3 regions of the Vibrio sp. nBUS_14 genome follow, and region 1 is predicted to be linked to each of the others. Evidence: predicted binding sites of a transcription regulator. Region 1 holds the regulator's gene; each other region holds the start of a gene.
The links. The regulator MetJ, encoded in region 1, represses methionine synthesis genes. The targets are predictions, from matches to a motif close to TTAGACNTNTANANGTCTAA.
Positions count from the first base shown of each region.

Region 2: the regulator MetJ is predicted to act here: its motif matches at 9,401-9,420, upstream of metA (homoserine O-succinyltransferase MetA).
Region 3: the regulator MetJ is predicted to act here: its motif matches at 5,662-5,681, upstream of metH (methionine synthase).

Region 1 covers NZ_CP179206.1:3,425,150-3,435,864, forward strand. Annotated here, with positions in the region: gene ppc (phosphoenolpyruvate carboxylase) at 1-1,753, shown strand, start outside; gene ACMAZD_RS16185 (PadR family transcriptional regulator) at 2,117-2,656, shown strand; gene metF (methylenetetrahydrofolate reductase) at 2,795-3,694, opposite strand; gene ACMAZD_RS16195 (bifunctional aspartate kinase/homoserine dehydrogenase II) at 3,995-6,406, opposite strand; gene ACMAZD_RS16200 (O-succinylhomoserine (thiol)-lyase) at 6,409-7,590, opposite strand; gene metJ (met regulon transcriptional regulator MetJ) at 7,799-8,119, shown strand; gene ACMAZD_RS16210 (malic enzyme-like NAD(P)-binding protein) at 8,305-9,594, opposite strand; gene rpmE (50S ribosomal protein L31) at 9,926-10,144, opposite strand; gene priA (primosomal protein N') at 10,476-10,715, shown strand, end outside.
Region 2 covers NZ_CP179206.1:1,777,748-1,788,462, forward strand. Annotated here, with positions in the region: gene ACMAZD_RS08310 (GNAT family N-acetyltransferase) at 1-112, shown strand, start outside; gene ACMAZD_RS08315 (nucleoside triphosphate pyrophosphohydrolase family protein) at 316-891, opposite strand; gene ACMAZD_RS08320 (sensor domain-containing diguanylate cyclase) at 1,105-2,175, shown strand; gene ACMAZD_RS08325 (DUF1415 domain-containing protein) at 2,214-2,780, opposite strand; gene ACMAZD_RS08330 (MFS transporter) at 2,866-4,065, opposite strand; gene ACMAZD_RS08335 (LysR family transcriptional regulator) at 4,176-5,048, shown strand; gene ACMAZD_RS08340 (glutaredoxin family protein) at 5,143-5,379, opposite strand; gene ACMAZD_RS08345 (M48 metallopeptidase family protein) at 5,533-6,030, shown strand; gene rlmF (23S rRNA (adenine(1618)-N(6))-methyltransferase RlmF) at 6,035-7,357, shown strand; gene pilW (type IV pilus biogenesis/stability protein PilW) at 7,485-8,231, opposite strand; gene metA (homoserine O-succinyltransferase MetA) at 8,436-9,377, opposite strand; gene ACMAZD_RS08365 (AAA family ATPase) at 9,649-10,017, shown strand; gene ACMAZD_RS08370 (DUF3859 domain-containing protein) at 10,111-10,533, shown strand; gene ACMAZD_RS08375 (M20/M25/M40 family metallo-hydrolase) at 10,672-10,715, opposite strand, start outside.
Region 3 covers NZ_CP179206.1:430,389-441,103, forward strand. Annotated here, with positions in the region: rRNA gene ACMAZD_RS02110 (23S ribosomal RNA) at 219-3,111, shown strand; rRNA gene rrf (5S ribosomal RNA) at 3,258-3,373, shown strand; tRNA gene ACMAZD_RS02120 (tRNA-Asp) at 3,441-3,517, shown strand; tRNA gene ACMAZD_RS02125 (tRNA-Trp) at 3,579-3,655, shown strand; gene ACMAZD_RS02130 (cation:proton antiporter) at 4,281-5,561, opposite strand; gene metH (methionine synthase) at 5,730-9,407, shown strand; gene lysC (lysine-sensitive aspartokinase 3) at 9,524-10,715, opposite strand, start outside.

The DNA of each region.
Region 1 (10,715 bases):
AAAGTGTAATGATGCCGTTCGTGAATTGGCTGGCAATGAGCATGAAGCTTACCGTGCAATCCTGAAGAGCCTACGTACTCTGCTGAACAACACGCTAGAAGTGCTTGATGCAAAACTGCACGACGCAGAAGTACCGAAGAAAGAAACACTACAGAACATAGACCAACTTTGGACACCGCTTTACGCATGTTACCAATCGCTGCACGAATGTGGCATGGGCGTAATCGCAGACGGTTCTCTACTTGATACCCTGCGCCGCCTGAAAGCATTCGGCGTGCACCTGGTTCGTCTTGATGTTCGTCAAGAAAGTACCCGTCACTCAGATGTGCTATCTGAACTGACTCGCTACCTAGGCATTGGCGATTATGACCAGTGGAGCGAGCAAGACAAGATTGCTTTCTTAACCAATGAATTAAGCTCTAAGCGCCCACTTCTTCCTCGCGATTGGGAGCCATCTGAACAGGTTAAAGAGGTTTTAGACACCTGTAAGGTCATTGCAGCTCAACCTCGTGAAGCCTTCGGTGCTTACGTGATTTCTATGGCGCGTACTGCATCAGATGTACTGGCTGTTCACTTGCTACTTCAAGAATCTGGCTGCCCATACCGCATGGACGTGTGTCCATTGTTCGAAACGTTAAACGACTTGAACAACTCAGAAGCAGTAATGAAACAGCTAATGAGCATCGATTTGTACCGTGGCTTTATCCAGAACCACCAAATGGTGATGATCGGATACTCTGACTCAGCGAAAGATGCGGGCGTAATGTCTGCAGGCTGGGCTCAGTATGACGCGATGGACAAGCTGGTTAAGGTTTGTGATGAAGAAGGCATTGAACTGACTCTATTCCACGGTCGTGGCGGTACAGTTGGTCGTGGTGGTGCTCCGGCTCACGCAGCTCTTCTTTCTCAGCCACCTAAGAGCTTGAAAGGCGGTTTACGTGTAACTGAGCAAGGCGAAATGATCCGCTTTAAGCTTGGCTTACCAGATGTTGCTGTAAACAGCTTCAACCTTTACGCAAGTGCGATTCTAGAAGCAAACCTTCTGCCGCCACCTGAGCCAAAACAAGAGTGGCGCGACCTAATGGAAGTGCTGTCTCAAATATCTTGTGAGGCTTACCGTAACGTGGTTCGTGGCGAAGAGAAATTCGTACCTTATTTCCGTCAAGCGACACCTGAACTGGAGCTAGGCAAACTGCCGCTTGGTTCTCGCCCAGCAAAACGTAACCCGAACGGCGGCGTAGAAAGCCTACGTGCGATTCCATGGATCTTCTCTTGGAGCCAAAACCGTTTGGTACTGCCTGCATGGCTAGGCGCCGGTGAAGCGATTCAATATTCCGTCGACCAAGGGCATCAAGCCTTGCTTGAAGAGATGTGTCGCGAGTGGCCGTTCTTCTCTACCCGTCTAGGTATGCTGGAAATGGTATACTCGAAGTGCAACATGGAAATCGCTAAGTACTACGACCAACGTCTTGTTGACGAAGAGCTATTGCCGTTAGGTGAATTGCTGCGCGAACAGCTGCAAAAAGACATCAAAGCCGTCCTAAATGTTGAGAACAACGAGAACCTAATGCAGAGCGACCCATGGGGACTTGAGTCAATCCGCCTACGTAACATCTACGTTGAGCCACTAAACATGCTTCAAGCTGAGCTGCTTTACCGTACTCGTAAATGTGAAACACCACCAGCAGAGCTTGAAGAAGCACTAATGGTGACGATTGCAGGCATTGCAGCAGGCATGCGAAACACTGGTTAATTAACACTGGTTAATTAGTGATTCCTACTATACAATAGACAAAAGGTCGCCTAGTGCGACCTTTTTATTTCACAAAATAAGCAATACTGAGTTTTTTGTCAGTTTTTTGGGTTATTTTGTCCATGTATTCTACTTTATGCTTATTATTTAGATATACTATTGCTCGGCTGCGGAAACACTCCCAAAAAATAATCTGCAGCAACTTGACCAATAAACTGGTCAACCTAGGTGATAAACGGCTTTGTAAGGTGACATAACCAACCGATGAGTTGGTGCTACTTAAACATAACCAATATAACGTGCCATTAGAAGCACACTTGTTGTTTAAGTATTTGTTTACTGTTTACCATTTGGATTTCAGACATGTCATTACCACACGTAATTCTAACCGTTTTAAGTACACGCGATGCTACTGGTTACGATATCACAAAAGAATTCTCCGCAAGCATTGGTTACTTCTGGAAAGCTAGCCACCAACAAGTTTACCGCGAGCTAAATAAAATGGCTCAGAACGACCAGGTAACTTGCGTGCTTGAGCCTCAAGAAGGCAAACCTGATCGTAAAGTTTACTCTATCACTGATGCTGGCCGTGGCGCGCTAGGTGAATGGTTTGAACAACCAACTGCACACCCAACCGTTCGTGACGAGTTCTCAGCTAAGCTAATGGCTTGTGCTGTACAACCTTCTGACGCTTACCGTGTACAACTTGCTGAGCTAGTAGAAGAGTCTCGCAAACTGGTTTCTCACTACCGTGAAATCGAAGCGGCTTACTACGCAACGCCATCAACACTAGACAAGCAAGCACGCCTTGAGCGTCTTACTCTTCGTCGTAACCTACTTATCCGTGAAGCATGGATTGTATGGGCTGAAGAAGTACTGCTTGAACTTGGCGTTCTTGCTTAAGTTAAGCTAGAAGCTAGAAGCTAGAAAAGCAAAAGGCTTGAACTCTTAGAGTCTAAGCCTTTTTTGTATCTATAGAATTTGAAATTTTACAGCCAGAGGCTTTTTACAAGCGCTTAGGCTTTACTTCTTAGGTTTTACTTAAAGCGCAGCGACTTGTGGACGAACACCTAATGTGTGGCAAAGTGCGTAAGTCATTTCTGCACGGTTTAGCGTGTAGAAGTGGAAGTCTTTCACACCTTCACGGCTCAGTGTACGAACCATATCAATCGCTTGGCTAGCACCAACAAGCTGGCGAGTCGTTGGATCATCATCCAAACCTTCAAACTGCTTCGCCATCCAACCCGGTACTTTTACGTTGTTCATCGCAGCAAAGCGAGATGCTTGCTTGAAGTTAGAAACTGGCAGAATGCCCGGTACAATCTCAACATCAACGCCAGCCGCTACACAGCGGTCACGAAAGCGTAGGTAGCTCTCTACATCAAAGAAGAACTGAGTGATGGCACGGTTAGCACCGGCATCCACTTTACGTTTTAGGTTAATAAGATCCGATTGAGCACTTTTTGCTTCAGGGTGAACCTCTGGGAATGCCGCTACTGAAATATCAAAGTCGTGACGAGATCTAAGCAGCTCGACTAGGTCAGAGGCATACATATCTGGAGCACCGCCGCCAGCAGGAATATCACCACGCAGTGCAACAATGCTTTCAATCCCATTAGCCCAGTAATCGTCGGCAATTTGAATCAGCTCTTCACGGCTAGCATCTATACACGTTAAGTGTGGTGCTGCCACTAGGCCAGTTTGGTTTTTGATTTCTTTAATGATTGAGTGGGTACGATCACGCTCGCCCGAGTTTGCACCATAGGTTACCGATACAAATTTTGGTTGAAGTGTTTTAAGACGGTGAACAGAGTTCCACAGTGTTTCTTCCATCTTATCATTGCTTGGTGGAAAGAATTCAAATGACACATTGATGTTGTCAGAAAGCTCAGCGATATTCTGATTCAAAGCGTCGATATGGCCTGCGTGTGTGTATCCCATCTTACTCTCCCTGTGGCAAAAGCAACCACTAAAAAATCTTAAATCCTTCAAGCGACGTTTAGACGTCTATATGTCTGTAGAATGTATTGAATACGATTTAATGTCAACAGATCCATTATGAATTTTTCTCAAGTAAATCATGAGTAAAATTCAAGTAGTTAGATGGGGCGAAAAGCAGAAATAATGTAGAAAAAAGGCTGAAAAACACATCGTGCTTTCAGCCTTATTTATCTTAGTGAATAGTATGCTATTTACGAACTAAAACACTTGATCTGAGTATTAAACCAACCAATCTGAGTATCAGAACAGGCTAGACATTCTGTTTAGATCCGACTGAATCGCACCAGCCGTCACTTCACGACCGGCACCTGGGCCACGAATAACTAATGGATTATCTTTATACCATTTACTCTCAATCGCAAAGATGTTGTCGCAAGGCAGTAAGTTCGCCAGTGCGTGCTCTTTCGATAGAGCTTCAACACCTACCGTTGCCTTACCATTCTTCTCTAGACGCGCTACATAACGTAGAACCTTCTGTTGAGAATGCGCTTTCTCTAAACGCTCAGCCAACTCTTCGCTTAGAACAGAAGCTTTATCGAAGAAGTCATCCACCGATAAGTCTTGCAGCTCTGCAGGTACCAGTGATTCCACTTTCACGTTTTCAGGTTCAATGTCTAAACCCGATTCACGCGCCAGAATCACCAGCTTACGCATCACGTCTGAGCCATCAAGGTCAGCACGAGGATCCGGTTCCGTCAGGCCTTGTTGCCATGCAAGGTCAACCAATTCGCTGAATGGCACCGTGCCATCGAACTGTTGGAACAACCAAGACAAAGTGCCCGAGAAGATACCCGATAGTGCGATGATGTCATCGCCGCTTTCACGCAAGTCACGTACCGTGTGATTAATCGGTAAGCCAGCACCTACTGTCGCGTTGTACAACCAATGACGGCTGATCTTAGCGAAAGCATCTTGCACTTGATGGTAATACTCGCTTGATGCAGAGCCTGCCACCTTGTTAGCCGAGATCAGGTGGATACCTTGTTGTGCGACTTGCAGGTATTTTGCTGCAAGCACCGGGCTCGCCGTAACATCTAAAACAACTGCTTCATCGTAGCCCTGAATAGAACCCAAACGTTCTAGCCAGTCGTTGCCGTTGTTGGTAATCGCTTCGTCATCAAAGCGTCTACTAACTAAAGTCGCATCAATGCCTTGGTCGTCGAACCAATAAGTTTGGCTATCAACCACCGCAACCAATTCGAAGTTCATTCCACGACGCTTTTCAAGTTCCGCCTTTTGCTCGGCAAATAAGCTTAACCAACTTGAACCAATGTTGCCCTTGCCACATAAAGCAATCGCAACACGCTTCTGCGCTTGGAACAGTTGAGAGTGAATGCCTTTCACTAGACTTGATGTTTCACTCTTACGAATCACAGCCACTAAGCTCAAGCCTGAGTTTGCTTCTGAGATGAATTCAACCGGTGAGCTCTTGAGCTGTTGGTAAAAGCCGTAGCAATGGTTAGGGTTTTTAGTCACCCCCGCACCCACCGCAGCGATCAGAGAGAAACCTTCTTTGAGCTTAATCTCAGCTTCAATTGCGTGGTCTTGTAGATATTCCAGAGCGCCACCAGCAATCTCTTCTGTATAAGCAAGACGCAAGCAGTGCTGATCCGGTTCAAGTTCATAAGCAAGCGGGTCTAATTGAGCACGCTTAAGCCCTTCAAGAGCTTCACTCTTTAGACGATCGAAATCATGACCGTGACCAAAAGTCAGCTGCACGATAAGAACTTCATCTAAAGAGGTAATAATTTTTGCACCACGACCGGATGCCAGTACACGCTCTATCTGTGTAGAGCCCGCTTCTGGCTGATAGCTGCAACGTAAGCTTAAGTCCATAGCACTTTGAGCAACAGGCTGTAACGTTCGGCTATGGAGCACTGGAGCAGCTAAACGAGCTAACTCACTCGCTTCATCAAGACGGAGCAGAGGCAGTAAACACGCATCTGAAACCAAGCGAGGATCTGCGCTATATACACCCGCCACGTCGCTCCAAATCGTCACGCGTTCAACTTCAGCCAAAGCACCAATCACGGTTGCTGAGTAATCCGAACCGTTACGACCAAGTAGTACCGTTTCACCTTCGCTGTTCTGAGCCATAAAGCCTGTAATCACCACGCGACAATAGGCATGCTGCGCTAGGGATTCTTTAATCAGAGGATAAGAGCGCGCGCGGTCGACTTCAGGTTGAGCACCCGCTTCTGCACGTAAAAAGGCACGCGCATCTTGAGCAACCGCTTGTAAGTCATGCTGGCACAACAAAGTCGCCAACAAACGTGAAGACCAAACCTCACCATGACCAAGCACTTGCGCTTTTTGTGCTTCGCTCAAGGGAGAAGTGAGCTCACCCAAAGCAGTAAATTCTTGTTGAATGGTTGCCGTTAGTTGAGAAGCGGCTTCACCCTCAAGTAATGTTTCAATCAGTTCAAGTTGGAACTGACGAAGGGTTTGTAGGCATTCATGAGCAATGCGGCCATCTTTATCGAGCGCTTCAACAAACTCAATCAAACGGTTGGTCGTTTTACCTGCTGCCGATACAACGACTAAGTCGGTTGCTGATGAGTATTCTCTAAGAATGTTGACCACGCGTTGGTAACATTCAGGGTTCGCTAAACTGCTGCCACCAAATTTATGTAGCTGGCGAAAGGTTGTCATTATTAACCCTCCCCTTCAACGATAAAGGCTTGTGTTCTTTCGAAGGCTTGCTTGAGATCGTCAATTAGGTCTTCTGCATCTTCAAGGCCAACAGAAAGGCGCAGTAGTTGTTGAGAAACACCCGCTTCTGCTAGAGCGCCTTCACCCATAGCACGGTGAGTCATCGACGCAGGGTGACAAATCAAGCTTTCAACACCACCCAGTGATTCAGCCAAAGAAAATAGCTCTAACTTATCGACAAAATATTTAAGTGCTTCAAAAGAGCCCGCAAACTCAAAGCTCAACATGGAGCCAAAGCCCAACTGCTGTTTCTTGGCAATCTCGTGACCTGGATGTTCAGGAAGGCTTGGGTGGTAAATCGTACCCACTAGAGCTTGTTGTTGCAGATCCGTCAGAATTTCACGTGAACTTTCTTCGTGAACACGCATACGCGCACCTAGCGTACGAATACCGCGGAGCGTCATGTAGCTATCAAATGGTGTGCCGGTTGCACCAATACAGTTGCCCCACCATGCTAGTTCTTCAGCGTGCTCTTCAGTTTTCGTCACAACAACGCCACCAATAACATCCGAGTGTCCGTTGATGTATTTAGTGGTTGAGTGAATAACAAAATCAGCCCCCAGCTCTAAAGGCTTTTGGAACACAGGCGTCAAAAACGTATTATCGACAGCAACCAGAGCACCCACTTCTTTCGCTTTGCGGCAAGTTTCTGCAATATCAACCACACGAACTAATGGATTCGATGGTGTTTCAATTAAGATCAACTTTGGCTTAAGCGCGATCGCGGCATCCAGCGCGGCTTGATCCGATTGATCAACAAAAAGAACTTTGAAGTCACCTTTAAGTGAGCGTGTATTAAACAGACGGTAAGTGCCTCCGTAGCAGTCGTGCGGTGCGATAATAAGATCATCGCCACCTAAGAAAGCGGAAACCCATACGTTAAGCGCCGAAGTACCACAGTTAGTAACAACCGCGCCTTTACCAGATTCAAGCTCAAACAGTGCCGTTTCTAATAAACCACGGTTTGGGTTACCGGAACGGGTATAGTCATACTTTGGCACTTCACCAAAAGCGGGAAATCCATAGTTAGTCGAAAGATAAATTGGTGGGACAACGGCATGGTGTTGCGTGTCTGACTCGATACCAGTACGTACTGCGATGGTTGCTGGCTTCCGGCTGCTCATAGGTGTTTCCTTACAAGTTTTACGTCTGAGAATCACAGCTGCTTGTCGGCATTTTTCGGCTGTGTTAGATATATGTTATTCACTTTACTTTCACAAAACCGAGACGTCAACACTTCTAGACGTCTATATGTCTTTGCTTATGGCAGTAAATCCCGCTAAAATCAGCACTATTAATTTATTCTAACAACTAAAGTGATGAAGGTACGCAATGGCCGACTGGAATGGTGAATACATAAGCCCATATGCTGAGCATGGAAAGAAAAGCGAACAAGTAAAGAAAATTACAGTTTCTATCCCTCTAAAAGTGTTAAAGGTTCTTACTGACGAGCGCACTCGCCGCCAGATTAATAACCTACGCCATGCAACAAACAGTGAGCTACTGTGCGAAGCCTTTCTACATGCGTACACAGGCCAACCACTACCAACGGATGAAGACCTTCGTAAAGACCGTCCAGACGATATTCCTACTGAAGTGAAAAAACTGATGACAGAGATGGGTATCGAATTCGAAGCGTTCGACGAAGAATAAAAACACCTCAGTCACTGCCTTCAATATTGATTCGCGATAACTGAACCCTATTTGTCACATCTACCACTACGCCCTCTATAACTGCGCAGTTAATAATAGACATAAAATAACCGACTCCTAATGGGTCGGTTTTTTATTATTCTTTTCACTCAATAGAGCAACCGCTATAAAGCTATAACAAACTATTAAGCCATATAGTTAGCAGGCATCTCAATACGAGCAACACCAGACTCAACCGCCGCTTGCGCAACTGCTTTTGCAACGCGAGAAAGTAGACGTGGATCCATTGGCTTAGGAATGATGTAACCTGTACCAAACTCCAATGCAGTCTCACCCGCAGCGGCTAATACTTCAGCTGGAACTTCTTCTTTTGCTAGTTCACGAATCGCTTTAACTGCCGCTAGCTTCATCTCGTCATTGATTTCGCTTGCACGCACATCGAGTGCACCACGGAAAATGAATGGAAAACAAAGTACGTTATTTACTTGGTTAGGGTAATCACTACGACCTGTACCCATAATAAGGTCAGAACGAACTTCGTGAGCAAGCTCAGGCTTGATCTCTGGATCTGGGTTTGAACATGCAAACACAACTGGCTTATCAGCCATCAGCGTTAGTGCTTCAGCTGGCAGCAAGTTAGGGCCAGATACGCCTAAAAACAGATCAGCGCCTTCAATAACATCTTCAAGTGTGCGCTTATCCGTGTTATTTGCGAACAACGCTTTGTACTCATTCAGATCTTCACGACGAGTATGAATTACACCTTTGCGGTCCAGCATGTAGATTTTCTCACGCTGAGCGCCACACTTAATCAGCAATTCCATACAAGCAACCGCTGCTGCGCCAGCACCCAAACAAACGATTTTACACTCTTCAAGTTTCTTACCTTGAAGCTCAATCGCGTTCAGCATACCTGCTGCCGTTACAATCGCAGTACCGTGTTGGTCATCGTGAAATACAGGCACATCACAACGCTCAATTAGACGACGTTCAATCTCGAAACAGTCTGGTGCTTTAATGTCTTCTAGGTTAATACCACCGAATGTATCTGCAATATTCGCAACCGTATCAACGAACTCATCGATTGTGCGGTGTTTTACTTCAATATCGATAGAATCTAAACCAGCAAAACGCTTAAACAGTAGCGCTTTACCTTCCATTACAGGTTTAGAAGCAATAGGACCAAGGTTACCTAGGCCAAGAATCGCAGTACCGTTAGAGATAACAGCAACCATGTTGCCTTTACCTGTGTACTTATAGACGTTATCAACGTTCTGTGCAATCTCGCGAACAGGTTCAGCCACGCCTGGGCTGTATGCAAGTGCTAGATCTTCTGCAGAGTTTGCAGGCTTCGTCAGTGCTACGGCAATTTTGCCTGGAATTGGGAACTCATGATAATCAAGAGCTTGCTGACGGAATCGTTCTTGAGGCGATAATTCTTGAGAGGATTGATCTTGGCGGCTGTCTTCAGACATAGGTGTAGGTTCCTAGGATATTATTATTTGGGGGATCATGTTCATGTTAATGGATGTACTTCAAAGTTCCTAGGTGGTTGGAGCCTCTGTCTCATTAAAAAACGAGATTTCACTACTAATAAGACCAGTGAGCAGTTGAAATTACTGTCGCTTGTTGAACTTTCGAGCGGATTTACAGGGAGGAACGTTTGAGGAAAATGATGGAGAAAAATTCAATTCGTTAGTTGACCGTCAAGATGAATTGATAGTTGCATCAAATTCACGGTTTTCTCAAATGACAGGCAACAAAAAAGGACACCGAAGTGTCCTTTTTATGTCTAAATAGCGAGAATTACTTCTTGCTAGAAAGAGCACCGAAACGCTTGTTGAAGCGATCAACACGGCCGCCCGTATCTACGATACGTTGCTTACCAGTGTAGAATGGGTGACATTTGTCACATACGTCTAGGTGGATAGATTCTTTTGCAAGCGTTGAGTTGAACTCAAATGTGTTGCCGCAAGAACAAGTTGCAGTAACTGCTTTGTATTCTGGGTGGATACCGACTTTCATGGGAAAACCTCAGTTAGGCCGTGTCGCTATACGATTCTATGCCGCACACCACACGTAGTTAAAAAATAAAATAAAGATACCGCAACATCACTAAAAAGCGATAAGGCCATACCTTTAAGGCGCGATATAGTAATGAATCTGTGAGATAGGATCAACTGATTTGATACATTTTTCGCCAACACAGTCCTTAAACCCTCTGTTAAGCGTTATTTCCTAGCTCCACTAACATTCACGACTCAAGTAAGCTCTGTCATCTAAACTGCTCCTCGAATTTAACGCCCTTATCCTTTAGACTGTTCGCTCTCGTCAACTCAGATAAAGCCGTCCCTTTATGCGTCCAATGATTGCCCGTGTGGCACTGCCTGTTCCACTCGACAAGCAGTTCGATTACAAGATTCCTAGCCACCTATTTCCGATTATTGGTGGGCGAGTCTCTGTGCCTTTTGGACGACAAACCTTAACTGGTATCGTGACGGCTCTGGTTAATGAATCTGAATTCGAGCTCGACAAACTCAAGCCGATCAAAACCTTATTAGACAACCAACCTGTTTGGCCTGAATCGGTCTACTCA
Region 2 (10,715 bases), 1.6 Mb from region 1:
AGCGATCGGCCTGTATAAGAAGTTTGGTTTTGTGATTGAAGGGGAGTCTGCTGGATTTGCCTTTAAAAATGGCGAATATGTGGCGGCTTATCATATGGCACGACTGGTATAGCACTTTACAATAAACACTCAGCTACAATAAACACTTAGATGCAACTGACACTCGGCTATAGTCAACACACAGCTGCAATTTATACAGTTGAATTTACTGACAGATAATAAAACGCCACGTTGTTAAAACGTGGCGTTTTCTATTCAAGTTAGCTGAAGCTTTTCACCGCTTCAGCTGTCACTTTAGTTCAGTCGAAAACTTAGTTAAGCCGTCAGAGACTCAAGGTTCGCAGGGCGGTAGTGTACAGATTTTAGTACTTTACCTTGGCGAATTGTCTTGCCTTCAGAAACGAAATCTTCCGCACACTTAGCGATGATGTACTCGCCTTTTTGAACCGCCATCAGTTTGATGTTCTGCTCAGCATAGAAAGCTTCAGTTTCTGCGTATTCTGTTTCGTTACGGCAAACTTTACTCATGTTGCTTGAGTGTACTTCGTCCCAACAAGGCAGAAAGTCGATTGAGCGGTTTTTAGAAACATTCAACAGTAGGTCGATCAGGTAGCTGATTGCTAGGTTGTCTTCTACCTTAGCTTGGCCAAGGTGAACTAAACGTCCCATCAAAACATAAACGCTGTCTACAATAGCGTCCGCTTGTTCGAGTTTAGAGTCAGCTTCTGCAAGTTCTGTCAGTTCTTCGATCGCTAGAGAGGTGTGTAGCGTATCGCCTTTTTCGTCCATTGTTTCAGGAGCAGCAACAGGCAGATCAAAAGTACTGCGGAACTCTTCAATGTCGCGATAAAGGTGATCGTAGATTTCTTGGCTTAGTTGAGAAAGGTTCATTTTCCTATCCATTCTGTTTCGTTAATTGGGTATTTTACCAAAGCTGGGAATAGGGTGCTAACGCAAAGTCGAAGAAGTCGACTTTTATTCATTGGACCAATGAGGTATTTTGCATACAAACCAATTGATTATTGTGTTTTATTACCCTTTACTCTTCTAAATATACCAAATATTGATGTTGTCATTAAACTCGGCAGCAGTGGGATCCCAGTTATGAACCAAGCCAGTGAAAGTGAAATTGTGATACGCCGCTTGTATCAAATCACGAATGATTATCGAAAGGGCTTCGAGAGTCAGATCGCTCAGCTGCTTATCATGGGGCTCGAACGCTTTAATTTAGATATTGGTATTTTGTCGAAAGTTGATGGTAATACGTATTTAGTTGAACACTGCGTCACACCTGAGGGGGTTGAACTTAATAGTGGTGACACCTTCGATTATCGCTCGACCTACTGTGAGATAACCTGTAAATCTATCAGTCCTATCTGCATTGAACATTGCTGCAAACACGATAAGTACGCGACTCACCCTGCCTACCAGTCTTTTGGTTTGGAGTCGTACATTGGTATTCCTATCTTCGTTAATGATGAGCTTTATGGCACCTTAAACTTTTCAAGCCCGGCTCCTTATCATCGTGAATTCAAAGAGTTCGACATCGACGTGATGAGGTTAATGGCCTCATGGATAGAAGTGGAACTCGTAAGAAGACAACAAGAACGAAAACTCAAAGAGCTCAATGAGAAGTTAGAGTATCAAGCGCTTTATGATCCTCTTACACACTTACCAAATAGGCGTTGCTTGTTCAAAACGCTGAATGTGGAGGTTGAGCAGTTAAAAGGCTCTTTAGGAAAAGGGACACTCGCGGTGGTCGACATCGATTTCTTTAAGATAGTTAATGACACTTATGGCCATCAAATGGGTGATGTTGTTTTAAAGAAAGTAGCGAACGTGTTGAGTCATAACACTCAAGAAGGCGAGTTTGTGGCGCGTTTTGGTGGCGAGGAGTTCATTCTTTGGTATCCAAATCGAACTCCCAGTTATGTTGAAGATAAGTTCATGATGCTTTTGCGAGAGATGAAGAAAATCACACTCGATAGAAAGCCAGTCACTATATCAATCGGAGCGTGTCATTTTAAATTGAGTACTGGAGATACCAAAGGGGAAAGAATGTCGGCGTTAGACTCGTTAATCAAAGTTGCCGATGAATGCCTTTACATTGCTAAACAAAATGGACGAGATCAGTTTATTTCTCGTCCATACCATCAAGAACACTCCGGCATGTAAGTCGAAAGTGGTTTGTTCTTAATGGGTAACTGTCGCAATTAGCTGAATAGATAAGGGAACAATTGACGACGTTCCGATGGCGTTAACGACTCAACTCTCGCGATGTTGGTATCAGGAATCGCTTCAGGGTTAGGGTAGTGCTTCAGCACTTTTTCCATGCTTGCTTCTCGAATCAAATGGTAAACCGGATACGGGGAGCGATTCGTTAGGTTTTCATCGTCTTCTGGATCCGCACCACCGAAGCAATAATCTGGGTGGAATGTCGCTACTTGATAAACACCTTCCCAACCTTCCTGTTTGATCAGCGCTTCTATCCAATCAATGAACATGTTGTAGTCGAAGAAATCTTGCAGCATGTTAGGGACAACCACCAACGTCGTCTCTAATTCTGCGACTGGCGTGTTATCTAACTCTGCGAAATGCGTCATGATGTCTTCCAATAACGCTTCTTCCGTATTCGCTTCACTCACAAAGATCTTAATCTGTTTATTACGTTGTGGCTTGGCTGCGAATGGGCACAGGTTTAGGCCAATAACGACATCGTCTAACCATTGCTTTACTTGGTCGTGGATGGTTTGAAGATCTATGCTTTGAGTGTTCGACATAACAGGTTCCGAAATGAAATTTTGCGTAGGATATCAGAACGGACGTTAATCAAAAGCAATAATTCAATCAGGCAGTTTGTGTTACTTAAGCTTCAGCTAGTTTCGAGGTTAATACCTGAAGCTGTTTCAATTGATAGACCCAAGCAAATATTGCGACATAGAAGATAGAACCACCTGCGATCACACCATTCCAGCCAAACAGCTGCCAACAGTGCAAGAGTAAGAACCCCCCCAAGCTCCCGCCTATGTAATAGTGGACTAAGTATAGTGCGGTTGCTGTGGCCTTAGCGCTCGGTGCTTTTTGACTTACCCAAGAGTAGGCAAGGGTATGGGCGAAGAAGGCACCGCCACTTATCAGTAGTAAACCAGCGAGTATGAACGGGACTTTGTCGATGGCAGAAATTAGCATTCCGATTAAGCTGATACACACGCCCATCAATATCCCGCTTAACGGATCAAAATGAAGTGTCCATTTGTTAGAGAGTTTAGAACTTACCGTTCCGGCCAAGTAACATAGGAATATGAGTGAAGCCAAACCAACAGGTACTGAGTGAGGTTCGGATACCAACCTAAAGCCCATTACTGAATACAGGTTAACGAATAGCGCGAAGTTAGCGCCCCCAATCAACATCGCGAGCCACAAGGTGCGGTTTCTTAAATGCATCACTACCGAGCGGTTATGATGAAAGAACAGCCCTTTCTGTGGCTTGAAGTTTTGTTGGTCAGGCAGGCTATACGCAATATAGAGTGCACCAAGTAAAGATCCGACCACGAAAAATACCACCGTCGCATGCCAATCGAAATAGTCTGTGATTAAGCCGCCTAATACACGTCCGAAGATACCACCTAATGAGTTGGCCGCAATATAGCCACCAATCGCGACCGCAAACGCTTTGGGTGATAACTCTTCCACCATGTAGGCAACCGCGACACCAGCAAAAGCGGCGACAGCAATGCCCATGAAAGCTCTCGCAATAACCAGTTGTAACAGGGTTGTCGTGAACACCATGCTCAATCCAATCACAGGAATCGCAAATAAGCTGAATAGAATGATAGGTTTTCGACCAAAGGTTTCAGATGCAATTGCCCAGGGTACTAAGCTAATCGAAAGTCCTAATGTCGTTGCGGCAAATAACCAATTGATTTGAGTTTCAGATACTTGGAAGTGCTCTGCCATGTGCGGCAAAATTGGCTGAAAGAGATAAAGGTTACAAAAAATGATGAACGAGCCCATTGCCAATGATCGGGTGATTCGTTTGTACTGAGGACTGCCTTTATCAAACATTGATGTTGTGCCTGTACGAGTTAGTAAGCTATTTGTGAACAAGTTATCAGTACGGGTATGATTAAAGAAATATATTAAAGATATAACCTCAATATATAAAATATATCGACATGCTTGAATCAAAACCCCTTCGACATTTTCTGGCCGTTGCTCAGTTTGGTAACTTTACTCAGGCCGCAAAAATGCTGCATATTGCACAGCCTGCATTGAGTATTTCCATCAAGAAACTTGAGCAAACATTGGAGTTAATTCTGTTCCGTCGCGGAGACAAATCCGTCACCTTAACGGAAGAGGGGAAGGTGTTGTTCGAGCATGCCAAGAGAATTGCTCAACAGTTTGATGATGCTCAACTCGCAATGAACGAGTTAAAGGGGTTAGAGAAAGGAGAGGTTCGTTTAGGGGCGCCAAGCATGATGGGGAGTTACTTTTTCCCACAAGTGGTGATGGCGTTTAAAAGCCAATACCCAAACTTAAAACTGACGATTATAGATGCAGGTACCGCTTCGATTCGGCAGATGCTATTAAACGGTGAGCTTGATATTGGGGTTATCAATCATGAAAACGTGCCTGATGATCTTGAAACTGACCACCTATTAAGTTCAGAAATGTTAGCCGTCGTTGGTAAAGATCACCCATTGGCAACGCAACCATCCATCACCTTTGAAGAGTTTTTCGCTCAAGAACTGATCATGTTCAAGTCGGGTTATTTCCACCGTGACTTTATCGATGCGACCTGTAAAAAGTTCAATCTAGACATGACCATCGCATTCGAAACCAATTTACTCCCGATGATTCTATCTATTGTAAAACGAGAGTTCGCCATTACTGCGTTACTCAGTTTAGTGACAGAGTATGAAGCAGATGTTGTCGGCGTGCCATTTAAAGATCCGGTGAAACTGAATCTCTCTTTAGCATGGAGAAAAGAAGGCTATTTGTCGAAGGCAGACCGAACCTTTATTGATTTCGTAAAGCAGTATGTGTGATTAAGTGAGGCTCGACCAGAAAAAACAAAGCCCACACATCCTTGGTTGGATCTGCGGGCTTTGTTGTATAGAAGTATTAAGCTCTAAGGCCACATTATGTGTTCTTTGAGTTATACATCTTATCGAAGTTCTTCTGATTCCAACCGACCATCACTTGATCACCGATTTTCAGTACAGGGATAGAGCGCGCGCCCATTGCCTGCAATTCTTTACGACCACGCTGCATTTTTGCATTCGTGAGGCGATATTCAATTTTCTTTGAGTCCAGATAGCGTTGGGCATCTTTACAGTGCGGACATTTGTCAGCGACGTACAATACAACACGTTTCATTTTTACAATCTCTTTTTGAGTGTAGCTCTTGGTGAATCTCGCTAAAGTGTAACGAATCCTAGGTGATTAGAAAAGTGTGATCAGTTACACTATGCGGCTCAAATTTCAAGACCACAACGTATTGTCGTGGTGTAACCGATACGGTCTTTCAGCATGCATCCTTCTTTGCGGTATATTCAAGGCTATCCCAAGCACATTATTGATCCTGTTACTCAGTTACTTGAGTCGGATAAGTTAGTGCCTTGGTTTGAAGCTCGTTATCCAAATAATCATGAGATAAAGAGCGAGAGAGCCTTATTTGACTATGCGATTGAGATAAAAAATCGCTATATGAAAAAAACACCGCCCATTAGCAAAGTAATGTACGACGGGAAGATACACCTAATCAATAATGCATTAGGCCTTCATTCTTACGTTGCGAAGAATCACGGTGGAAAGATCAAATCGAAAAATGAAATTCGCATAGCGAGTGTTTTTAAGAACGCACCAGAGCCTCTATTGAGAATGCTGGTGGTTCATGAACTGGCGCATATTAAAGAGAAAGAGCACGATAAAGCTTTTTACCAACTATGCTGTCACATGGAACCGGACTATCACCAACTTGAGTTAGATGCCCGTTTATTCATGATGTATTTAGATTTAAAGAAGTAGCCCAATGAGCCAATCACAAAACAGAACTACGCTAAGCCTGTCGAAGAACAGTACCTCATCAGCACAAACTAAAGATAACCAAGCTGATGTTAAGCCAAGCACAGCTGAGCCAAGCAGCGACAAGCGTATTTCTACAAAGAACACATCTGACAAAAGCCGTAAAAATAGTGCCCCTAAAGACGCTGGCAACAACAATGCAAAGCGACCTTTTGCAAAAAATAGTAAAGGTAAACAGGGTGCGAATAAAGGGTCATCGAATGAGGGTTCTTTTAATAAAACTGCTTTTAACAAAAACGCAGCTCAGAAAAGACGCTCGACTGAAAAGCCTCAAGGCGGATTGCACCCAAGAAACCAACACACAGGCCGATACGATTTTGACCTGTTGGTCGCGGCACTGCCTGAGTTGAAAGAACATCTGATTAAGAACCCTGTAGGGGAAGATACGGTTAACTTCTCTGATCCTCTGGCAGTCAAGCTTTTGAACAAAGCCTTACTTGCTCATCACTACGGTGTGAAGCATTGGGATATTCCTGCGGGTTATTTGTGTCCGCCTATTCCGGGACGTGCTGATTACATCCACAGAGTGGCAGATATCCTGAATAGCGATGGCCAAGGTGAATCTTATAACCATGCTTCTGTTAAAGCGCTAGATATCGGTGTTGGTGCAAACTGTATCTACCCAATCATCGGTGCGACAGAGTATAAATGGCGTTGTACTGGTACGGATGTGGATCCTGTTTCAGTGAAAGCGGCGAACTTTATGGCAGAAAGTAATGCAAACCTAAAAGGTAAGATCCGCAGTCGTTTGCAAGCAGACTCTGAATCCATCTTTAAAGGTGTGATCAAGGATAATGAGCGTTACGATGTCACTATCTGTAATCCTCCTTTCCATGGTTCACAAGAAGAAGCTGAGCAAGGTTCTCAACGTAAGCTAGATAACTTAGCAGCCAATCGAGCGAAGAAAGCAGGCTTACCGTTTAAGCCTGAGCGTAAAAACAAGAAGACGGCGCAGAATGCCGTAGATGCAGGGAGCAAACCAACATTAAACTTCGGTGGTCAGAAAACCGAGTTGTGGTGTCCGGGTGGTGAGGCCGCGTTTATCTTGAAAATGGCCAAAGAGAGTCAATTGTTCTCGACGCAAGTCTTGTGGTTTACGACGCTGATTTCTAAGAAAGACAACGTAGACATGATTCGTTCAGAACTTGGCAAGCTGAGAGCAAAAAAAGTGAAAGTGGTTGAGATGTCGCAAGGGCAAAAAGTCAGTCGCTTCGTTGCTTGGACATTTATGGACGACGAACAGCGTCAACAATGGATCGAATTGAAATAACGAATCCAAAACTGAAGTGACTGGTTTAAAACCGACCTCCCAAATGAACAACGGGCTTGCCGATACTTTCAGCAAGCCCGTTTTGATCTAATCATCTAATCATCCAATATCTTAACCGTAAGCTGCTTTAAACAGAAAGTAGCTCGTCTAATTCACTTTGGTACTTCTGCTGTAATGCGCCGTTACCGGTTTTCTTTTCTAGTTCGATTAAGATTTGAAGTGAGGGGACTTGATAGCCATAACGTTGGTGGAATTTAAACAGGCGCAGCCGTGCATCATTATAATCCTCAGTACTGACTTCTATCTTAGAGAGCTGGAGAATTGATTTTACGCGGTTTGGATCGTGGTCAATCGCACGAGAGAAGTAGTATTTTGCTTGCTCTACCTCTCCGGCCTTAAACGCACAAAAAGCCGCGTTTTCATAACTGGCAGATACCAGATAATAATAGGGTTGGTCGATGGCACGGTTAAAGTATTTATCGGCTTGCTCGTATTCGCCCTGTTTACACAAGAATGTACCGTAGTTGTTCAATACGTTGCCGTTTCTTGCGTCTAACCTCAGCGCTTTCTTATAGGCGTCTCTTGCTTCGTCAACTTCCCCAACTTGTTCGTAATAGTGCGCAATGGAAAGGCGTGCGCGATAGTAACTTGGCGCATGTTTAACGGCGAGCTCAAGATTCTCTCTAGCTCTTACCATGTTACCTTGCCCCATATATCCTAAGCCTAACTCGATTCGAGATTCAGACATCGCAATAGGATCGCTTTTTATCTTAGGTGGTCCTTCCGTCACAGAAACGCAGCCAGCCAGTGAGAATGAGGCGAGTAGCGCGAGATTTGATAGTTGTGGATATGAAAACAACGATTTGGCAGGCATGTGCGGCTCCTTATGAACACCAACCCATCATATGAAATCGCAGTCGTCGAAGTGGTAAATCTATTATGGAATGCGAGGCACACACCATAAAAAAGCCGCACTCAATTAGCTGTTTTATCAACAACCTACCGAGTGCGGCTTTATCAAGATTGGTTACAACGAATTATTAATTACTACGAACTGTTGATTACAACGAACTCACGTTTAATCGTCTTTAGTGAAGTTGTCTTCGCTGAAGTGATCCAGATCGTAAGGCGTTTGTTGGTAAACGCAGTAGTTTAGCCAATTGGAGAACAGCAAGTGTCCATGGCTTCTCCAGCTTGCAACTGGCTTATTATCTGGATTGTTGTTCGGGTAGTAATTGATAGGAATCGTCGGCTCCAGGCCTTCCCCTAAATCACGAACGTACTCACCGTGTAATGTATGCGCATCGTATTCTGGGTGGCCGGTGACAAACACATTTCGCTTATCTTTGGTTGCAGCTAGATAAACACCCGCAACGTCAGATGTTGCGAGAATATCCAATTCAGTATGGTCGGTTAGGTATTCTTGTGAAAAATCGGCATAACGTGCGTGGGGCGCTAAAAATGAGTCGTCAAAGCCACGCAGAAGAGGGTGGTATGGGTTATGTATCTCGTGATTATAAACACCAGAAAGTTTCTCTTTGCGAGTGCGCTTTGGCAAATCATACAGCAGTTTTAAGCCCGCCTGAGCCGCCCAACACACATACAAGGTTGAGGTCACGTGCTTGTTTGCCCATTCCATGATGGTTTTTAGGTGGTCCCAGTAGATCACATCTTCAAATTGAACCAAGCCAAGCGGTGCTCCAGTGATGATCAATCCATCAAAGTTTCTCCCTTTGACCATTTCAAATTGGCGGTAGAAGTTATCAAGGTGTTCAGTCGGTGTGTTTTTGCTTGGTCGGTCATCAATGCGCAGCAGCTCAACATCCACTTGCAATGGACTGTTTGATAGTAGGCGTAAGAATTGAGTTTCAGTTTCAATTTTCTTAGGCATTAGGTTGAGGATCAAGACTCGAAGTGGACGAATTTCCTGTGTCGATGCTCTTGATAGCGGCATAACAAAGATGTTTTCTTCACGAAGAACATCAGATGCTGGCAATTGGTCTGGAATGCGAATAGGCACAGCTTTCTCCCTAAGCTAGATATTTAGACGTCTATACTTCTAAATCTATAGTAGTTTGATACGCTTGTCGATATACAAAATGGATAGATGTAAATTATTTGTGTTTTTTATCAGAAGCAATACTTAGCTTGCTAGGTACAGCTGTGTTTTTTCATACATTCGTGTAGGGGGAATTGATTGGCTCAAGTCTGTAGGATTAGAGGAGTTATCGGAGCAACTCGATAGTATTTGAGATAAACTTACGTTTTCGAATTAGCCTGTAAAGTAACAGATGAAGTTAATACTCATTAGAGGGTTGCCTGGCTCGGGCAAGTCAACAAAAGCAAAGACCTACGATGCATTACATGTCGAAGCGGATATGTATTACGTGAATGAGCAAGGTGAGTATCATTTTGATCCTAGGCAATTGCAGCAAGCGCATGAGTGGTGTCAGAACACGACGGAAGGTAGTTTGAAGCAGGGGCTTGATGTTGTGGTATCGAATACCTTCATCAAACAGTGGGAAATGAAGGCTTATCGCCAACTTGCACTCAAATACAAAGCAGATTTGGTTATCGAAGTCTGCCGAGAGCAATATGGCAGCATTCACGATATCGAACCATCGGTGATTAAGCGTATGGCCAAAGATTGGCAAGAATAGCCCTGCGCTTTTTTGCTAACGACTATCTGGCTAACGAATTGAACACAACGACCAATATTAAGCTCAAAGAATAACTCCAAGGTAAAGATTGAAATGGCAAAGCGCTCAGTTGTGGTCGACATGACCTCTTATGGTATCTACTCCACATGGGATTCAAAATCTAAAGACCTACCAAAAATCCAAGAGTTCACCACCATTGTCGACGCAGAAATTGACGTCGAGTTTGGCTACATTCTGAATATCAAAAAGGCCAAAGGTGAAAAAATCCGTTACTGCATCTATCACCCAGATATCACTACAGACAAAGGTGACGTGTTAGAACCGTTTGATGGGGAAGAATACGTCGGCAACAACGATTGGGACTTCTACTTAGGCGACACAATCTGGGCTCCTGTCTCGAACAAACTCGGTAAATGGCGTATGACGGTTGAGCTAAAAGGAAACATCATAGCCGACAAGACATTTGACTTAGTTGGCAAAAACGAAAGCCAGTTCTGGAAGCGTAGAGGATTTTAGACGAAATTTCTGGTAGACGTTAGCTTTGGGCTAAACGCAAGACAATAAAAAGCCGAGTCGCACCTCATGGGGGTCAGTTCACGACTCGGCTTTTTGATATGAGCTAAATGGCTTTTACCACCTAGCTTACAAGTAAGATTATTGTGTTACGTAAGCGACAACAAACTCAGTGATTGCGACCA
Region 3 (10,715 bases), 730 kb from region 1:
TATCTGCTCTTAGTTAATAAGAACAGTATAAACACAACAAACACATTCAAGTGTCTTGTATTCGAATCAAACTTAGTTTGATTCACAATTGAGTCCGGCAGACAGTCATTAAGAATTAACCCTTCTTGATGACAACCAAAAACCTTGGTTAGTTGCCATACGCTTATTTGTCTTCACTTTTTAAAGTGAAAGCAAATAGAAACCCTTTCGGGTTGTATGGTTAAGTGACTAAGCGTACACGGTGGATGCCTTGGCAGTCAGAGGCGATGAAAGACGTAATAACTTGCGATAAGCCCAGATTAGGTAGTAATAACCTTTTGAGTCTGGGATTTCTGAATGGGGAAACCCACGTGCACAAGCACGTATCCTGTTGTGAATACATAGCAACAGGAGGCAAACCGGGGGAACTGAAACATCTAAGTACCCCGAGGAAGAGAAATCAACCGAGATTCTGAAAGTAGCGGCGAGCGAAATTGGATTAGCCCTTAAGCTTTTAATGATGCAGGTGAAGCCTCTGGAAAGTGGCGCAATAAAGGGTGATAGCCCCGTAACCGACACATCATAATCAGTGAAATCGAGTAGGGCGGGACACGTGATATCCTGTCTGAATACGGGGGGACCATCCTCCAAGGCTAAATACTACTGACTGACCGATAGTGAACCAGTACCGTGAGGGAAAGGCGAAAAGAACCCCTGTGAGGGGAGTGAAATAGAACCTGAAACCGTGTACGTACAAGCAGTAGGAGCACCTTCGTGGTGTGACTGCGTACCTTTTGTATAATGGGTCAGCGACTTAATTTTAGTAGCAAGGTTAACCGTTTAGGGGAGCCGTAGGGAAACCGAGTCTTAACTGGGCGTACAGTTGCTAGGATTAGACCCGAAACCAGGTGATCTAGCCATGGGCAGGTTGAAGGTTGAGTAACATCAACTGGAGGACCGAACCGACTAATGTTGAAAAATTAGCGGATGACTTGTGGCTAGGGGTGAAAGGCCAATCAAACCTGGAGATAGCTGGTTCTCCCCGAAAGCTATTTAGGTAGCGCCTCGGACGAATACTACTGGGGGTAGAGCACTGTTAAGGCTAGGGGGTCATCCCGACTTACCAACCCTTTGCAAACTCCGAATACCAGTAAGTACTATCCGGGAGACACACGGCGGGTGCTAACGTCCGTCGTGGAGAGGGAAACAACCCAGACCGCCAGCTAAGGTCCCAAAGTATAGCTAAGTGGGAAACGATGTGGGAAGGCTCAGACAGCCAGGATGTTGGCTTAGAAGCAGCCATCATTTAAAGAAAGCGTAATAGCTCACTGGTCGAGTCGGCCTGCGCGGAAGATGTAACGGGGCTAAGCTATACACCGAAGCTGCGGCTACGTACCTTAGGGTATGTGGGGTAGGGGAGCGTTCTGTAAGCCGTTGAAGGTGGTCTGTAAGGGCTGCTGGAGGTATCAGAAGTGCGAATGCTGACATGAGTAACGATAAAGGGAGTGAAAAACTCCCTCGCCGGAAGACCAAGGGTTCCTGTCCAACGTTAATCGGGGCAGGGTAAGTCGACTCCTAAGGCGAGGCCGAAAGGCGTAGTCGATGGGAAACGGGTTAATATTCCCGTACTTCTTACAATTGCGATGGGGGGACGGAGAAGGCTAGGTGGGCCTGGCGACGGTTGTCCAGGTTCAAGTATGTAGGCGGAAAGTTTAGGTAAATCCGGACTTTCTTAACGCTGAGATACGATGTCGAGCTACTACGGTAGTGAAGTCATTGATGCCATGCTTCCAGGAAAAGCCTCTAAGCTTCAGATTGTAAGGAATCGTACCCCAAACCGACACAGGTGGTCGGGTAGAGAATACCAAGGCGCTTGAGAGAACTCGGGTGAAGGAACTAGGCAAAATGGTACCGTAACTTCGGGAGAAGGTACGCTCTTATCAGTGAAGTCCCTTGCGGATGGAGCAGACGAGAGTCGCAGATACCAGGTGGCTGCAACTGTTTATTAAAAACACAGCACTGTGCAAAATCGTAAGATGACGTATACGGTGTGACGCCTGCCCGGTGCCGGAAGGTTAATTGATGGGGTTAGACTTCGGTCGAAGCTCTTGATCGAAGCCCCGGTAAACGGCGGCCGTAACTATAACGGTCCTAAGGTAGCGAAATTCCTTGTCGGGTAAGTTCCGACCTGCACGAATGGCGTAATGATGGCCACGCTGTCTCCACCCGAGACTCAGTGAAATTGAAATCGCTGTGAAGATGCAGTGTACCCGCGGCTAGACGGAAAGACCCCGTGAACCTTTACTACAGCTTGGCACTGAACATTGAACCTACATGTGTAGGATAGGTGGGAGACTATGAAACTGCGTCGCTAGATGTGGTGGAGTCGTCCTTGAAATACCACCCTTGTAGTTTTGATGTTCTAACGTTGGTCCCTGAATCGGGATTACGGACAGTGCCTGGTGGGTAGTTTGACTGGGGCGGTCTCCTCCCAAAGAGTAACGGAGGAGCACGAAGGTGGGCTAAACACGGTTGGACATCGTGTGGTTAGTGCAATGGCATAAGCCCGCTTGACTGCGAGAATGACAATTCGAGCAGGTGCGAAAGCAGGTCATAGTGATCCGGTGGTTCTGAATGGAAGGGCCATCGCTCAACGGATAAAAGGTACTCCGGGGATAACAGGCTGATACCGCCCAAGAGTTCATATCGACGGCGGTGTTTGGCACCTCGATGTCGGCTCATCACATCCTGGGGCTGAAGTCGGTCCCAAGGGTATGGCTGTTCGCCATTTAAAGTGGTACGCGAGCTGGGTTTAGAACGTCGTGAGACAGTTCGGTCCCTATCTGCCGTGGGCGTTGGAAAATTGAAAGGGGCTGCTCCTAGTACGAGAGGACCGGAGTGGACGAACCTCTGGTGTTCGGGTTGTCATGCCAATGGCATTGCCCGGTAGCTAAGTTCGGAATCGATAACCGCTGAAAGCATCTAAGCGGGAAGCGAGCCTTGAGATGAGTTTTCCCTGGCACTATAAGTGTCCTAAAGGGTTGTCGTAGACTACGACGTTGATAGGCAGGGTGTGTAAGTGCTGCGAGGCATTGAGCTAACCTGTACTAATTGCCCGTGAGGCTTAACCATACAACACCCAAGGGGTTTTGTGGACTCAAAGACAGACCTTGAATGCGTTTGAAGAGATACAACTTTTATTGCTCTATTGAATAGAGAACAGCTTTCCAGATTATTTTGCCTTCAGTTTTTAAAAACTGAAAGTAAAGCAAAATTTGCTTGGCGACCATAGCATTGTGGACCCACCTGATTCCATGCCGAACTCAGAAGTGAAACACAATAGCGCCGATGGTAGTGTGGGGCTTCCCCATGTGAGAGTAGGACATCGCCAGGCTTTAAATTAAATCTTTAGGTTGACCGACCTGGAGATATGGACGCTCACTTAGTGAGTTGACCACTGCGGAGCGGTAGTTCAGTTGGTTAGAATACCGGCCTGTCACGCCGGGGGTCGCGGGTTCGAGTACCGTCCACTCCGCCACTTATTCGATAACCTTGCTTAGTGCGAGGTTTTTTTTGAATATAAAGTACTGAAAATTTTTAGGGGTGTAGCTCCAATTGGCAGAGCAGCGGATTCCAAATCCGCGTGTTGGGAGTTCGAATCTCTCCACCCCTGCCATATTTAAGGCTCTAGTCGTAAGACTAGATCCTTTTTGTTTTCTGAATCTAATAGCAGAACAGCGGATCCCCCAGTTTACCAAAACAGTGCGTGTTGCAGTTTAAACCTCTGCTCCTGACATATACAAAGCCTCAGCCGAAATGCTGGGGCTTTTTTACGTCTATTATTTCTGAGAAGAGAAGAGAAGAGAAGAGAAGAGTAATGTTGGGAGAACTAGGTGTCCCCCTGACTCGCTAATCCGGCCGAATCTCCGGAGTGCTGGCTCAGTCCACCCTGCTATATTTAAGGATCTAGACAGCGCGTCCCGTTAGAAAGACTAGAGCCTTTTGTTTAATCCCACTCTTACATCACTCGTACTCTTCAATTGCTTAGGTTTTAGGACATTAGTGAGAAAAGCTTTGACTCGAATTAGAATCCCTTTTCTCTCAGACGTATTAAAACTAGTGGTTGCTAGTTTTAGTACTTCAGATACGACAAAGAGTCATGATTGAAGATAACGATCATGACTAAAGTGGTGGTCAGAGATAAGGAGAGCAACTTGTAGGGTAGAGAGGTTGCTGTCGATGGACACAGAGGTACAAAAAAGGCCGCTAAGTTAAGCGACCTTCGTTTATTTATCTAAGTGTTAATCCAATTCTTTCTCAGCTTGCTTCGCTTTCTCTATCATAGGAGTGATTGTTGAGCCTTGAACTAAGATTGAGAACACAACAACAGCGTATGTCATGACAAGGATAATCTCTTTAACATCGATTGATTTGTCTTCAATAACCCAAATGCCTGAAGGGATTGAAAGAGCCATCGCTAGAGCTAGACCACCACGCAAACCGCCCCAAGTAAGGATCTTGATTGACCAAGGGTTGTAAGTTCTAAAGCGTTTAAACCCAATGTAAGATAAGAACACACTCAAGTAGCGAGCACTCAGTACTAGAGGTACTGCGAATGCCATCAAAATCCAGTCTTCTTGGTGGAATTTGAATAGCAGCATAGACATACCAATCAACAGGAACAGTACGCCATTTAAGAATTCGTCGATCAGTTCCCAGAAATGGTCTAGGTGATCTTCACTCTCTTTTGAGAATCCAATAAAGCGTGTCCAGTTACCAATCATGATACCTGATACCACCATTGCTAACGGTCCTGATACATGTAGAACTTCTGCAAAAGCATAACCAGCGGTTGGAATACCGATGGTTAGCAGTAACTCCATAGAGTGGTCATCGGTGTTACTGATTAGATAGTGGAATATCAAACCCAAAGCAAATCCGTAGACGATACCGCCAATAGCCTCTTGGACAAATAGCATTGTTACACTACCAACGGTTGGTGCCTCGGTACCAAATGCTATGGTGAATAGCGTTACGAAGATGACTAGGCCAAAACCATCATTGAATAACGACTCACCTTCGATTTGAGTAGATATTCGTCTGGGAGCATCGAGTTTCTTTACTATTGCTAACACGGCAATTGGATCGGTTGGAGATATTAGTGACCCAAACAGTAAGCAATAAATTAGGTCAAATTGAATACCGATAAACTGACAGAACCCATACAGTACAAATCCAATAAAGAAGGTTGAAAACAGTGTTGCACCTAATGCGAGTACAGTTATTTCCCACTTCTGATCTTTTAAGTTTGGTAACTTAATCCCCAAACCACCTGCAAAGAGTAAGAATCCCAGTATTCCTTTCAGGAGGAAATCTTCAAAGTTGATACTGGCAACGGTTTCTGAGGCGATGTCAGCCAATTGAAACCAATTGTTTTGCCCCGCAATGATAATCAATAGAGATAGCATCATTGAGCCAGCGGTAATGGCGATGGTTGTCTGCATTTTACCAATTTTGGTATTCACGAAAGCAATAAGCATAGCTGCAGCGGACAAGAAGCATAAGGTGTAATAGACCGACATTGGGATTCCAACATGTAACAAAGTATGAAAATTAATTTTCGTTGTCTCATGCTTAAATAGCAAACACTTTTTGTCATAGCTTAGTAATCAATTTCGTTTTTTAGACGTCTAGACTCCTTTTTAATGTGTGATAGGATGGAGGGATAATTAAAGGAATGAGGCTGTACCGTGGGAAGTAATGTAAGGCAAAAGATTGAGGCTCTGTTAAAGCAACGAATTTTACTGATTGATGGTGGCATGGGTACCATGATTCAGGATTATAAATTGGAAGAACAGGACTACCGTGGTGAGCGCTTTGCTGATTGGCATAGTGACTTAAAAGGTAACAATGACCTTTTGGTGCTTACACAGCCTAAGCTTATCAAAGGTATCCACACGGAGTATTTGGAAGCGGGTGCAGATATCCTCGAAACCAATACCTTTAATGCAACAACGATTGCTATGGCCGACTACGATATGGAAAGTCTTAGCGAAGAAATTAACTATGCTGCTACTAAACTAGCTCGTGAAGCTGCAGATGAATGGACCGCGAAGACCCCTGAGAAACCTCGTTTCGTGGCGGGTGTTTTAGGTCCAACTAACCGAACTTGTTCTCTCTCCCCAGATGTTAATGATCCTGGCTATCGTAATGTGAGTTTTGATGAACTTGTTGTGGCTTATTCTGAGTCTACGCGTGCTCTTATCAAAGGCGGGTCAGACCTTATTCTTATCGAAACTATCTTCGATACACTCAACGCGAAGGCATGCTCTTTTGCTGTTGAATCAGTCTTTGAAGAAATGGCTATCACTTTACCAGTTATGATCTCGGGTACTATCACCGATGCATCTGGTCGTACGCTTTCAGGGCAAACAACAGAAGCCTTCTACAACGCCCTTCGTCATGTAAAACCTATCTCATTCGGATTGAACTGTGCATTAGGCCCCGATGAATTGCGAGAATATGTCGGTGAGATGTCTCGTATCTCCGAGTGTCATGTTTCCGCTCACCCTAACGCGGGTTTACCTAACGCATTTGGTGAGTATGATCTTTCTCCAGAAGATATGGCTGAACACGTTAAGGAGTGGGCTGAAAGTGGTTTCTTGAACTTAATTGGTGGTTGTTGTGGTACGACACCAGAACATATACGCCAAATGGCGGAAGCTGTTGAAGGTGTAACACCGCGCCAACTACCAGATTTACCCGTCTCTTGTCGTCTCTCTGGCCTAGAACCATTGACGATTTCTAAGGAATCTCTGTTTGTTAACGTGGGTGAACGAACTAACGTGACGGGCTCTGCTCGCTTTAAGCGCCTTATCAAAGAAGAACTCTATGATGAAGCTTTAAGTGTGGCTCGAGAGCAAGTTGAGAACGGTGCTCAAATCATCGATATCAACATGGATGAAGGGATGCTAGACGCTGAGGCGTGTATGATTAAATTCCTTAATCTATGTGCATCTGAGCCTGAGATATCGAAAGTACCAGTCATGGTCGACTCTTCAAAATGGGAAGTTATTGAGGCGGGTCTGAAATGTATTCAGGGTAAAGGCATCGTTAACTCTATCTCATTGAAGGAAGGGAAAGAGAAGTTTGTCGAACAAGCTAAACTGGTTCGCCGATATGGTGCAGCCGTTATCGTGATGGCGTTCGATGAAGTTGGCCAAGCTGATACTAGAGAGCGTAAGGTTGAGATTTGTACTAATGCCTACAATATTCTGGTTGATGAAGTGGGCTTCCCACCAGAAGATATTATTTTTGACCCGAATATCTTTGCGGTGGCAACGGGTATTGATGAGCATAACAACTATGCGGTCGATTTCATTGAAGCGGTAGGGGATATCAAACGAGACTTGCCTCATGCAATGATCTCTGGTGGTGTATCGAATGTTTCATTCTCATTCCGAGGCAATAACTACGTTCGTGAGGCTATCCACGCAGTATTCCTATATCACTGTTTTAAAAACGGTATGGATATGGGTATCGTAAATGCTGGGCAATTAGAGATTTACGATAATGTGCCTGAGGATTTGCGTGAAGCCGTTGAAGATGTGGTTCTAAACCGCCGAGATGATTCCACTGAGCGCTTGCTAGATATCGCGACTGAATATCTAGAACGTGCAGTGGGGAGAGTTGAAGATAAATCGGCTTTAGAGTGGCGCACTTGGCCAGTAGAAAAGCGCTTAGAACACTCTTTAGTGAAAGGTATTACTGACTTTATTGTTGAAGATACAGAAGAAGCTCGTGTTAATGCTTCTCGTCCTATCGAGGTGATTGAAGGTCCATTAATGGATGGCATGAACGTGGTCGGTGACCTCTTCGGTGAAGGTAAGATGTTCCTTCCTCAAGTGGTGAAATCTGCACGTGTTATGAAGCAAGCGGTAGCCCATCTAGAACCATTTATTAATGCAACCAAAGACGTGGGTGCGACTAACGGAAAAATCTTACTTGCGACCGTAAAAGGCGATGTTCACGATATTGGTAAAAACATTGTGGGCGTTGTCTTGCAGTGTAATAACTACGAAATTATCGACTTAGGCGTAATGGTTTCATGTGAAAAAATCCTTAAGGTCGCTAAAGAAGAGAACGTCGATATCATTGGCCTTTCGGGGTTGATCACTCCTTCATTGGATGAGATGGTTCATGTAGCTAAAGAGATGGAGAGACAAGGCTTTAAACTGCCTCTTCTGATCGGTGGAGCAACAACATCTAAAGCGCATACAGCCGTTAAGATTGAACAGAACTACTCTGAACCTGTTGTTTATGTAAACAATGCTTCACGTGCGGTGGGTGTGTGTACTTCATTGCTATCTAACGAATTGAAGCCCGCATTTGTTGATAAATTGGATATTGATTACGACCGCGTGCGAGATCAGCACAATCGTAAAAAACCACGTACTAAGCCTGTTACGCTTGAACGCGCTCGAGCTAATAAAGTGGCGATTGATTGGAGAGCTTATACGCCACCAGTACCCGCTAAGCCGGGAGTACACATCTTCAATGATTTTGATGTCGCTACTTTACGTCAGTACATCGACTGGACTCCATTCTTTATGACATGGTCGCTAGTCGGAAAGTACCCTGCAATTCTTGAGCATGAAGAAGTGGGCGATGAAGCGAAACGCTTATTCAAAGATGCGAATGATTTATTGGATCGAGTACAGAAAGAGAAGTTACTTGAAGCTCGTGGGATGTGTGCGATGTTCCCTGCCAACAGCGTTGGCGATGATATCGAAGTGTATACCGATGAGTCTCGTACAAAGGTGCTGAAGGTTCTACACAACCTTCGTCAGCAAACTGAGAAGCCAAAAGGTTTTAACTACTGTTTGTCTGATTACATTGCGCCGAAAGATAGCGGCAAAGCGGACTGGATTGGTGGCTTTGCGGTGACCGGTGGTATCGGTGAGCGAGAGCTTGCTGACGAATACAAAGCCAACGGTGATGACTACAACGCAATTATGATTCAGGCGGTTGCTGACCGATTGGCTGAAGCGTTCGCTGAATACCTGCATAAAGAAGTGAGAAAGGATATTTGGGGTTACTCGCCGGATGAGGACTTGTCTAATGACGATTTGATTCGCGAGAAGTACCAAGGTATTCGTCCTGCTCCGGGTTACCCAGCCTGTCCTGAACATACTGAAAAAGGTACGTTGTGGGAGTTGATGGAGGTTGAAAAAGCAATCGACATGTCACTAACTACGAGTTACGCAATGTGGCCAGGTGCCTCCGTGTCTGGTATGTACTTCTCACATCCTGATGCCCGATACTTTGCGATTGCACAGATTCAACAAGATCAAGTGGACAGCTATGCTGATCGTAAAGGTTGGGATATGTTGGAAGCTGAGAAGTGGTTAGGTCCAAACATTAACTAGCTTTTAGGCGATGACGAATTTTGATTCGTAAAGTAAAAAAGAGAAAGGGTTGCTTAATAGCAACCCTTTTTGTATTTGTAGTTTGGTGATTTTAAACTAATCTATCAACCGTCTTTTTATTCAAAGAGCTCTTGATGAAGTTTTTGAATCGCCAACTTAGACACCGATTCATCTAGCAAGAAGCATAGGTTGTGTGGGCTTGCGCCGTAACAAATCATGCGTAGGTTGAAGTCTTCAAGCGTGCCGAATACCTGCTTTGCATAGCCTTTGCTTTCACTCATGTTATTACCAATAAGAGCAACAAGGCATAGGTCGTGTTCAATATCCACGGAACACAGTTCTTCAAGCTCAATGCGAGCGGCTTCAGGTAACTCGGGGGCACCACCAGAGGTATCCGTTTGATCGAGGGTCAGTGAGACACTGATCTCTGAGGTAGTAATTAGATCGACAGATATCTTATGTTTAGCCAGGATCTCGAATACCTTCGCCAAAAAGCCATAAGCATGGAACATATTGGCGCTGCGAAGCGTAACCATGGTTTGATTACAGCGCAGGGCAAGCGCTCTGAATAAAGGAGAGCTTTCAACCTGTTGACGAATCCATGTTCCACCGAGCTCTGGTGCTTTTGATGAGCCGACAAAGACAGGGATTTGATGGCGTAGTGCAGGAACTAGAGTCGATGGGTGTAATATCTTCGCGCCAAAATTTGCCATCTCAGATGCTTCACTGAAGCTGATCTCTGGGATAGGAGATGCCTTAGGGGCAATTCGTGGATCTGTGGTGTAGATGCCAGGAACATCAGTCCAGATTTCTAAACCAATCGCTTGTACCGACTCAGCAATCAGTGCGGCTGAATAATCACTGCCGCCACGACCTAACGTAGTGGTATTACCCTCGTTATCGGCACCGATAAAACCTTGGGTAACGACAACTTGTTCTTCGCAAAGTGGAATCAGTTTCTGCTGTGCAAGGGCTGCAATATCTTCCAGTTGTGGTTCTGCTTTACCGAAGTCATCACTAGTGCGCATCACTTCTCTGATGTCAAAGCGAACAGCGGGAGTGCCACGTTCGCGAATGATTTGAGCGAGGATATGTGTCGACATCAGTTCGCCACATGCGACAAGGTGGTCAGTCAGCTTTGTGCTTACTTGGAACGATGCCGCTTCGGCTGCACTCGTAATATCATCGAGAATGCTATGAATCTCTTTGTCGATACTGTTCGGATCGGCTAACTGAGCAAGAATCGTATTATGAATGTCGGTTAACTGTGTGACTAGTTCTTGGCGACGAGTTTTATCTTGAACACCA